Regions from separate parts of the Desulfovibrio sp. 3_1_syn3 genome, predicted to be linked through region 2. Evidence: predicted binding sites of a transcription regulator. Region 2 holds the regulator's gene; each other region holds the start of a gene.
What was found. The regulator sigma-54, encoded in region 2, starts transcription at its own class of promoters, with help from an activator protein. The targets are predictions, from matches to a motif close to CTGGCACGGNNNNTGCTT.
Positions count from the first base shown of each region.

Region 1: a site for sigma-54 is predicted at 1,228-1,245, ahead of HMPREF0326_RS01810 (periplasmic heavy metal sensor). Genes of this name have one in related genera too.
Region 3: a site for sigma-54 is predicted at 1,677-1,694, ahead of HMPREF0326_RS14925 (DVU0150 family protein). Genes of this name have one in related genera too.

Region 1 covers NZ_ADDR02000001.1:441,003-444,276, reverse strand. Annotated here, with positions in the region: gene epsC (serine O-acetyltransferase EpsC) at 1-92, shown strand, start outside; gene HMPREF0326_RS16555 (hypothetical protein) at 85-228, shown strand; gene HMPREF0326_RS01810 (periplasmic heavy metal sensor) at 621-1,124, opposite strand; gene HMPREF0326_RS01805 (ATP-binding protein) at 1,370-3,175, shown strand; gene HMPREF0326_RS01800 (sigma-54-dependent transcriptional regulator) at 3,172-3,274, shown strand, end outside.
Region 2 covers NZ_ADDR02000001.1:2,315,564-2,318,837, forward strand. Annotated here, with positions in the region: gene HMPREF0326_RS09720 (CTP synthase) at 1-847, shown strand, start outside; gene rpoN (RNA polymerase factor sigma-54) at 1,089-2,519, shown strand; gene hpf (ribosome hibernation-promoting factor, HPF/YfiA family) at 2,557-3,096, shown strand; gene rapZ (RNase adapter RapZ) at 3,173-3,274, shown strand, end outside.
Region 3 covers NZ_ADDR02000003.1:114,560-117,833, reverse strand. Annotated here, with positions in the region: gene HMPREF0326_RS14935 (DUF4881 domain-containing protein) at 1-196, opposite strand, end outside; gene HMPREF0326_RS14930 (sulfite exporter TauE/SafE family protein) at 210-1,274, opposite strand; gene HMPREF0326_RS14925 (DVU0150 family protein) at 1,293-1,595, opposite strand; gene HMPREF0326_RS14920 (sigma 54-interacting transcriptional regulator) at 1,856-3,274, shown strand, end outside.

The sequences.
Region 1 (3,274 bases), 1.9 Mb from region 2:
TCGGCGCCGGCGCGGTCATCGGCGGCAATGTCTGGATCACCAGCGACGTGCCCGCCGGAGCCAGGATCTCCCAAGAGAAGCCGTATGCGTAAGAAAACGATTGCCCGTCGCCTGCTCGCCCTGGGACTTTGCCTGATGTTTCTGGCCCTGGCCGCCTGCGCCGGACAGAATATTGAGGTGCGTCCCAAAGGGGAGGCGGTTGTGGGCGTCGGCGTGGGCAGCCGTTAGAGCATTTCAACCTTGAAATGCTCTAACGCCGAACACGGCGTGGATTCCGGCAAAGTGACCGAAGGCAGCCCGAAGGGCTGTCCCCGTTGGCGGCAACGGAGCCATACAGGGATCGACAGCAGCGATAATCGCATTTTTTGTCGGGATGAACCCACTGAAACCTATAGCGTTTCAGTGGTGGACTGCTCTGGAACATTTCAGACTTGATCCGCGCCGGGAGCTGTTTTCAGGGCATCCTTTCACGGCAACAGTTTCCGGCAGCGGGTAATTTGGAAACAGTGCGTCTTCCGGGCCTGTCCTGTTGGTGTGCGGGCGCGGCCCGAAAATGAAAAGGGCGGGGATTCCCCGCCCTTTGCTGTTCTGGCACGTCGCGGTACGCCGCGCACAGGGTCTTATCTCCAGCAGCCGCCGCGGCCGCCGTGCCCGTAACCGTGGCCCGAACCGTAACCGCCGTGGTGCATGCCGGGGCCGTAGCCGTTGCCCATGCCGTAGCGATGCCCCATCCCGTAACCGTGGCCCATGCCGTAGCCACCCATGGGCAGGCCTTCCTTGTCGAGCTGGGCCCGGAGGTCGGCGCGGTCGGAGCGCATCTTGCCTTCAAGTTCGCCGATTTCCCGGGACAGGCTTTCAATCTTGCCCTTGTCGGGCGATACGCTGCTCATCTGGGCATCCAGTTCGGCGCGTTTGGTGATCAGGGACTGCCGGACGGCATCCATTTTTTCATAGTGGTTGCTGAAAATCTGCTGCGCCTTGGCCTCCTGTTCCTGCGACAGCGGGGCATCGTAGCCCGGTCCGCCGTTGCTGTAGCCGCGGGCCTGGCTGAGACCGGCAAAGCCCAGAACCAGCATCGCCGCGAGGGCCAGAGACGTCATGCGCAGAGTGTTAGCCTTTTTCATTGTGTCCTCCCGAAGGGGTTGTGTGCGGATACCATTGCGGTATGCACGGATGTTAGTATGTATAAGGTGTCGCCTTTGTGTTTCAGGCGAATTGTCCTGCATATAGCAAGGCGCGTGCCATTATGAATAACTATGTTAAATGATAAATGTAATTAAAAATAACCTGAAAGAACATTGCGCCGCGCGGGGGAAGAACGTAACCTTTTTACCCGCTGCGGGTAAAAAGGTTACACGAAGGGAATCTTATGCAGGATCACTACTCTCCACTCTCCCATCTGGAAAAGCGGCGGCACTGGCGTTTTTTCTGGCGGCTCTTCGCGGGGCTCGCCCTGGCGGGCATCTGCGCCGCGGCCTTCATGGTCTCACGGGGGGCGGAACAGGAAGAGCGGCAAATGCTGGCAAACATGCAGGGCCGGGCCGATGTGCTGATCTGGGCTCTGGAGGGCAGCGCCCGCTCCTTCGGGCATATGCGGCAAAATCCCATGCTGGGCCTGGTGGAGGAGGTGGCGAAACAGCCGGGCGTCGCGTACATCGCCCTGGTGGCCGCGGACGGGCGGGTTTTGATCCACAGCCGCCCGGATCAGGTGGGAACGATTCTGTACAGCCCGGAGGAACTGCAAAAACTGCATGTGGGCGACAACTCCCAAAGCCGTTTTGATCCGAACGATCCGGGCGTGTTTGAAACCTACAAGATTTTTACCCCTTCCCGCCCGCGCGGCGGCGCGGGCATGCCGGGCCATATGGGCATGGGCCGCATGATGCGGGGCGGCCACCACGCCCGGATGTCGTCCGGCGAACTGGAGGACAAGTATATCTTTGTGGGCCTGGATGCTTCGCATTTCGCGGCCAACCTGCACGAATACGTGTTTCATCTCAGCGCCATAGCCGGTCTTGTCACCCTGGCGGGCCTGGTGGGCATCGTGCTGCTGTTCTACATCCAGAATTACCGGTTTTCCAAAAGGATGCTGGAAGATACGCAGGCCCTGGCCGCTCAGGTCATCAATAGCCTTCCGGCCGGGCTGGTGGTGACGGACCCGCACGGGGTCATTTCCCTGAGCAACCGGCACGGGCGGGACATGCTGGGCCTTTCCGGGCAGGAAAAGACGCCGCTTTCCCTGCATGATGCGCCGGTGCTGGACTGGCAGGCCCTGATGGACGAGCTGGATGCGGGCAAGGTTATTCCGGAGCGCGACGCGGACCTTTTCCGCTCCAAGGCCAATCCGCTTCCGGTCAGCCTCAGCGCCGCGAAAATCATCGGCAGCGAGGGCGCGTTTCTGGGCTATCTCTTTATTTTGCGCGATCTGGGCGAGATCCGCAGGCTTCAGAAACAGCTCCGGCAGAGCGAGCGGCTCTCCGCGCTGGGCAATCTGGCTGCGGGCGTGGCCCATGAAATCCGCAATCCGCTCAGCTCCATCAAGGGCTACGCCACCTATCTGACCGAAAAGCTGAAAAACGACAAAATGGCCTATGCCACGGGAAATATTCTGATTCAGGAAACCGAGCGCCTGAACCGCGTCATGTCGGATCTGCTGAGCGTGGCGAAGCCGCTTGATCTGCGTTTGCAGTCCGTGCGCATTGAAAACGTTCTGGAACAGGCCGTGCGGGTGATTTCCTCGGACGCGGAGGAAAAGGGCGTGGCCGTGCATTTGCGCCTGCCCCGGCCCGGCGACGGGCCCCAGGGTGAGGTCCGGCTCGACCCCGACCGCCTGATTCAGGCCCTGCTCAACCTGCTGGTCAACGCCGTACAGGCCACGGAGCCGGGCGGCAGCATCGAGGTCGCGCTGGAAAGCGGCCGGGCGCAGGCCGCGGACGGCGCTTTCTGGAGCATCAGCATCAGCGACACGGGCTGCGGCATGTCGGCCCAGACCGTGGCCCAGCTTTTCACCCCGTACTTCACGACCAAGGCCTCGGGCACCGGACTGGGGCTCGTGCTCACCCAGCAGATCGTGGAGCGGCACGGGGGAGAGATCAAGGTGTTCAGCCAGCCCGGCAAGGGCTCGACGTTCACCATTCTGCTGCCCCAGGCTATGCGGGAAGGAGGTGAGGCATGAAAAAAATGTTGACGATTCTGGTGGCCGACGACGACGCCACGCACCGCGAAGTATTGCGGACCCTGCTTGAGGAATGGGGCTACGCGGTCCGGGAGGCCG
Region 2 (3,274 bases):
GCTGCGCCTGCCCGCGCGCAACGCCCACCTGGAATCCTGGGAAAAGCTGGTTCACGACAGCGCCAATCCCCAGGGCAAGGTGACCATTGCCATTGTGGGCAAGTATGTTGACCTGAAAGAAGCCTACAAGAGCCTGCACGAAGCCCTGATCCACGGCGGCGTGGCCAACCGGGTGGCTGTGGAGTTGCGCTACGTCAACTCCGAAAATGTGACCGAACACAACGCGGCTTCAGTGTTCAAGGGCTGTGACGGCATTCTGGTGCCCGGCGGCTTCGGTTACCGCGGCGTGGAGGGCAAGATCGCGGCTATCCGCTACGCCCGCGAAAAACACGTGCCCTTCTTCGGTATCTGTCTGGGCATGCAATGCGCGGTCATTGAATTTGCCCGCCATGTGGCCGGTCTGGACGACGCCAATTCCGAGGAGTTCAATCCTCTGTCCGACCACAAGGTTATTTACTTGATGACCGAATGGTTCGACTTCCGCACCAAAAATGTGGAAAAACGCGACGCCAGCAGCGATAAGGGCGGCACCATGCGCCTGGGTTCCTATCCCTGCAAGGTATTGCCCGGCACCAAGGCCCACGAAGCCTACAAAAAGGATATGGTGGACGAACGGCATCGCCATCGCTATGAGTTCAACAATGCCTTTAAGGAAATTCTGGGCCAGAAGGGCATGGCCTTCAGCGGTACGGCGCCGGACGACTCTCTGGTGGAAATCATGGAGCTGCCCGACCATCCTTGGTTCCTGGGCTGTCAGTTCCATCCCGAGTTCAAATCCCGCCCCATGGAAGCCCATCCTTTGTTCCGCGAATTCATCAAGGCGGCCAAAAAGCAATCCAAAGCCTGAGCGCCGTTTTGTCGCTTGGCTTGTGATGTATGAAAGGGGAGGCCTGAGGCCTCCCCTTTGCCGTAACTGAGACTTGGTTCCCTGCGGTTTCCGTAGGGGCCGCCACCCGGCGCAAGCCTTGCGGCCTTTCCCTTTTTGTTCGCAGCTTCCGTCTATTGCATAATTTTTCAGCATATGGCACAATTTTTGTAAATGAGAACTCCGTTCAGACATTGTAGCTTATCAGCCTAAAAGAGCAGACATGGCACTGGAACTTCGTCAGCAATTGAAATTGGCTCAGCAACTGGTCATGACGCCGCAGTTACAGCAGGCCATCAAGCTGCTTCAGCTCTCGCGCGTGGAACTACTGGAAACCGTGCAGCAGGAGATGCTGGACAATCCTTTTCTTGAGGAGCTCTCGGGTGATGAGTCTTCTTCGGATCAGGCCTCCCAGACAGAGCGCCGGGAGGCCGTTGAAGAAGAGGTCTACGACAAGGAACTCGCCAAGGATGCCTCGTGGGAGGACTATCTCGGCGAGTTCGCCAGCACTCCGCGCCAAGTACAGCCGCGTGACTTTGAAGCGGCTGAAGAAATTTCTCCTCTGGAAGCCCGTTATGCCGCCAAGCCCACATTGGAAGGGCATCTGCTCTGGCAGCTGCGCCTTTCCATGCTGACCGAGGCGCAAAAGGAAATCGGCGAGGTCATCATCGGCAATCTGTCTTCCTCCGGCTATTTGCAGGCCACCTTGGAAGAAATCGCGGAGATGACCACATCCACGCCCGACGAGGTGCGGGCGGTGCTGGAAAGAGTGCAGCTTTTTGATCCCATAGGGGTGGCCGCGCGCGACGCGCGCGAGTGTCTGCTGATCCAGCTGAAAAATCTGAACTATGACCGGGATCCCATTCTTCTCGATCTGGTCCAGTCCCATCTGGAAGATCTGGAGGCCAAGCGCTACAAGCCTCTGCTGCGCAAGTTCAAGCTGGATATGGAGGAACTCAAGGAATATCTGAACATCATCCAGAGCCTTGATCCACTGCCCGGCGCCAGTTTCGGCGGCGGCGAACCCACCTATGTGAGCCCGGATGTCTTTGTGTACAAGATGGGCGATGAATTCGTCATTCTGCTCAATGAAGACGGTTTGCCGCAGTTGCAGCTTTCCTCGCTCTGCCAGATGAATATGGGATCTTCCTCGGATAAGGAAAAGGAATACTGTACGGAAAAAATGCGCTCGGCCTCCTGGCTGATCAAGAGCCTGTATCAACGCCAGCGTACGCTGTACAAGGTGGTGGAGAGCATTGTGCGCCACCAGCAGCCGTTTTTTGAAAACGGCGTCACCAAACTGGCTCCGCTGATTCTGAAAGACATTGCCGATGATATCAGCATGCACGAATCAACCGTAAGCCGGATCACTACCAACAAATACGTGGCGACGCCCCACGGGATTTTTGAGCTGAAGTTCTTCTTTAACAGCGGCCTTGAGCTGGACGACGGCAGTCAGGTCGGCTCGGAAAGCGTTAAGGCGCTGATCAAGAAGTTCATAGCCGATGAAGACTCCAAGGCCCCCTTGAGTGACGAACGCATCGGAGAAATGCTCAAGGAGCGCCTGAAAGTGAATATTGCCCGGCGTACGGTGGCCAAGTACCGCACGGCGCTGGACATTCCCTCGTCGTCACGGCGTAAGGAGCACTTCTGATCTCACAGCGGTGCTTTGCAATCCCAAGGAGGAACGCATGAATATCTCTTTCGCCTTCAAGAATTTTGAGGCCTCCGATCATTTGAAGAAGTATGCCCGCCGCCGCATGGAAAAGTTGGGGCGGTTTTATGGCAAGTCCGCGGGTCTGGAAGTAAGCGTCGTGCTGACGGTGGATAAATTCCGCCATCGTTGCGAAGTGACCGTTTCCGGCGAGGGCCTGCATATCAACGCCACCGAGCAGACCTCCGATATGTACGCGGCTATCGACCTTGTGACCGACAAGGTGGAAGCCCAGATCAAGCGTCAGGTGTCCCGCGTCAAGGAACAACGCCGTAAGGCCCGCAATGCCGATGTGGACGTCTTTACCTACAATCTGGAAGCCCAGCCCGAGGAAAGTCAGACCGTGGTGGGCACGGACCGCTTCGCGCCAAAGCCGCTGCACCTGGATGAGGCGCTGATGCAACTGGATTCCATCGGCAGCGAATTTCTGGTCTTTCTCAATGCCGAAAGCAATCGCGTCAATGTGGTTTACCGTCGGCGCACTACAGGCTACGCCCTGATTGATCCCGTGTTGTAGCCGTTCCGCCATACTTTTTCCGCCGGGCCTGTCTTCGCACGAAGATCGGCCCGGTGGCTCCCAGTGAAGTATACGTATGAGCACGTCACAGCAGCCCCCCTGCCGCAGCCCGTCCGATCCGGATTCATCTGCTGACACGCCCAAAGTCGCCCATGACCGCCCTGTGCAGGTCTGTATT
Region 3 (3,274 bases), on a different contig from region 2:
GCTTGAAGGTATGCACATCGCCGCTGTAATGGGGCGCGGACTGATCGTGAGTCACGTCCACCACGATGGTCAGGGTTTTCGCGGCCGGGTCGAAGGCCACACAACGGCCCTGTTCCACGCCGCCGTCAAAGTCGCAGGCCGCGAGAGCAAAGGAGAGGGCCAGGACCAGCGTAAGCAGCAAACTACGTATTTTCATGGCTTGTCTCCTTCTAGTTGCCGGCGGCTTGTTGCTTCTTGGCCGCCAGTTCCGCCTTGGCGCCCTGGACCATCCGGATGGTGATGTAAATGGAGATGGCGCTCACGAAGCCCAGTACTTCCACAGTAGCCAAGGGTCCGAGGATCCAGCCGTACACGGGGAACTGAGCCTGGAGCAGCTTGAGCACGACGGACATCAGGCAGCCGAGCACGGCCAGACCGAACACGATGCGGATGCCGTAGCCCTTGACGTACTTGGTGGCGACAGTGCCGATCTGGGCGCCGATGGCCGCGCCGCAGAGCATGATGATGGCGGCCAGCAGTTCGACGCGGCCCTTATACGCATAGGATGCCGTGCCGTACAGGCCGGAGATGGCCACTTCGAAAAGGTCCGTGCCCACGGCCAGATGGGTCGGGCAGCCGATCAGATACACCAGAGCGGGCATGCGGATCAGACCGCCGCCGATGCCCAGGATACCGGCCAGCCAGCCGGTGAACAGGCTGACGATGATAGGCAGCCACGCCGAGCAGGTGATGTTGGCATGCTTGAAGTGCACGACAGGAGGAACCTTGAAGGCCTGGAGCTTGGTGGCCCAGTCCAGACCCACGGCGGTCTTGTCCAGTTCCTGCTTGTGAGCCTTGGCTTCGCGCTCCTTCCTGCGGCGCAGGGCCACGTCATGGAAGACCAGCCAGGCCAGCAGAACAAGCAGCACCACGTACAGCCAGCGGACGACCTTGTCCACCGAGCCGATACGTTCAAGCCACATGACCATCTGGGCACCGATTTCAACGCCCACGACGGTACCGACCAGCATGGTCAGGCCCAGCGCGTAGTCCACGTTGCCGAACTTGCCGTGCCGCATGGTGGAAATCAGAGATTTACCGGCCATCTGCGCCACGTCGGTGCCGATGGCGAAGGCCATGGGGAAGCCGAGAATATTCAGACCGGGGGTCACCATCCAGGCGCCGCCCAGACCGAAGAAGCCGCCGATGACGCCGACGCCCAAACCAAGAATGACCAGACCGGGCCAGAAAATACTCACGCCGGAAATGGGCATCAAAATATACAGCCAATCCATATCTGCCTCCTTTCCGGGCTACTTTTCAGCCAGTTCGCGGTGTTTGAGGTCGATGCCGATGCGCGACATGACGACGTCGGCGAGAAGGCCGAGGATACAACCGAGAATCGGAATGATGATCATGGTCAGAATAGCGAAGAAGAAGTGGCTTTCATTATACATCTCCGCCCACCAGTACAGAAGGCCGTCCAGTTTGCGGGTGTCGGCCACGATGACCACGTCGGCCTTTTTCTTGGCCGCCAGAGCCAATGATGGCATAAGTACGGGCAGCATCAGCGCGCAGCCCATAATCCAGGTCCAAAGCCTGCGCATTTTCTTCATGACATCCTCCACATTGTTTGGTTCCCATCAGGCGGCACGGCCGCCGCATCAAACTACCTGTCAGCGCAATTGTGAAAATATTAGCAATGCCCGTGCCATTGCGTGATTTATGGTGTTTTTTTTCGCGCTATACGGGCAAAATCCATTGAGGCCCTTGTCAAAAGAGCTGTTTTTTTCTATGCTCCGTCCAGGGATTGCGCTTTTTTGCGCAAATAGGGAGGAGTATGCGCGTTTTTGGCTCCGTCACCGGTGGAAGCTCCGTGGAAACCGCCCTTTTTTTTGCGAATCGCAGCCTCGCCGGCCGCATGCTGATGCTGGGGCTGCCCTTGCTGGCCCTGGTCCTGGCGCTTATCTTTTTCGCCACCGGGCGCAGTATCGAAAACATCGTCAATCGTGCAATAACGCGCAACGCGCGACTTCAGGCCCAGGCAATGAGCCTTGCGCTGGAGCAGACCCTGGTGGAAACGCGTAACCAGTTGCTGATCCTGGCCGCCGGCTCCATGGACCGGCAGGAGATGGTGCGCCGCCTCAAATTCCGCTCCCGGGCCGACGGCCTGCGCTATCGCGAAGTGGCCTTCATGGGCCTGACGCCGGAAAACCGCTATCTTCTCCTCAATTACGGCGGCGAAATCATTGCCGTGCCCCCTCACGTGGCTCTGGACGCCCCGGCGGGCCCCTTCCACAACATCAGTCCCGGCCAGAAACCCGGCAACGTCAACGTGGGCCAGCCGCTGGAAGTAACCTATTCCATGGTGCCCATCGACAAGTCGCTGCAAAGCCTGGCGTTTTATGTGCTGCGTTTTTCCACGCCCATTTACGACGCGGCGGGCAATTTTCAGGGCATTCTGATTCTTTCGCTGGATCTCAAGGCCCTGCGCGACACCATGTCGCTGTTTTCCTCGCCCGACGCACCCATCAACGGCGGCGAGGAAACCCGCGTGCGCAGCCTCTTTTTCGACCGGGACGGCTGGATGCTCTTCCAGTCCGAAAGCCTGGACGCGGATTCCGGCGAAAGCCTCTTGAGCTCCGACGCGGTAAGGGCCGGTTTTCGCGGAGATTTCGGCCGCCCCGGCTTCAGCCCGGCCTTCCGGCCCGGCCCCGAGCATATCAACTACTGGACCATGGTAGCCGAGGTGCAGGCCGGCCGGTCCGGCCAGCTTTCCCTCTCGGGCACCGGACCGGTCTGGAATACCGGCCAGAATCGAGTGGAGGGCGTAAGCTACGCGCCGGTGACCTTCATGTCCGGACCGGAAGGGCCGCGTGTGGTGGTCGGCGGCCTCGGCATGCTGGACAGCAGCTTTACCTCCACGCGCACGGGCATGCAGTTATTGAGCATTTATTCCCTGTGTTTTCTGGGCGGCACGCTGCTGTTGGGCCTGAGCCTCTGGTGGCTGGCCCACAGCACCGGCAAGAGCCTGAACAGGCTTTCCGGCGAACTGCGCAGCCGCAACGAGCACGACAGCGCCGACGCGCTCAATCTTCCCCCCATGCCGCTGGAACTGGAAAGAATCAAACGGAATGTGAACATTCTGCTCGCCAGGCTGCGCCGGGCCAAGGCCGACCAGATCTCCCAGGCGGCGGAACAGAACGCCCAACAGCAGCGGGAACCGGTGGAGGACCTACCCGATCCGGCGGATTTGCCGATCCGCGGCCTGGTGGGCACCTCCCTGCCCATGCAG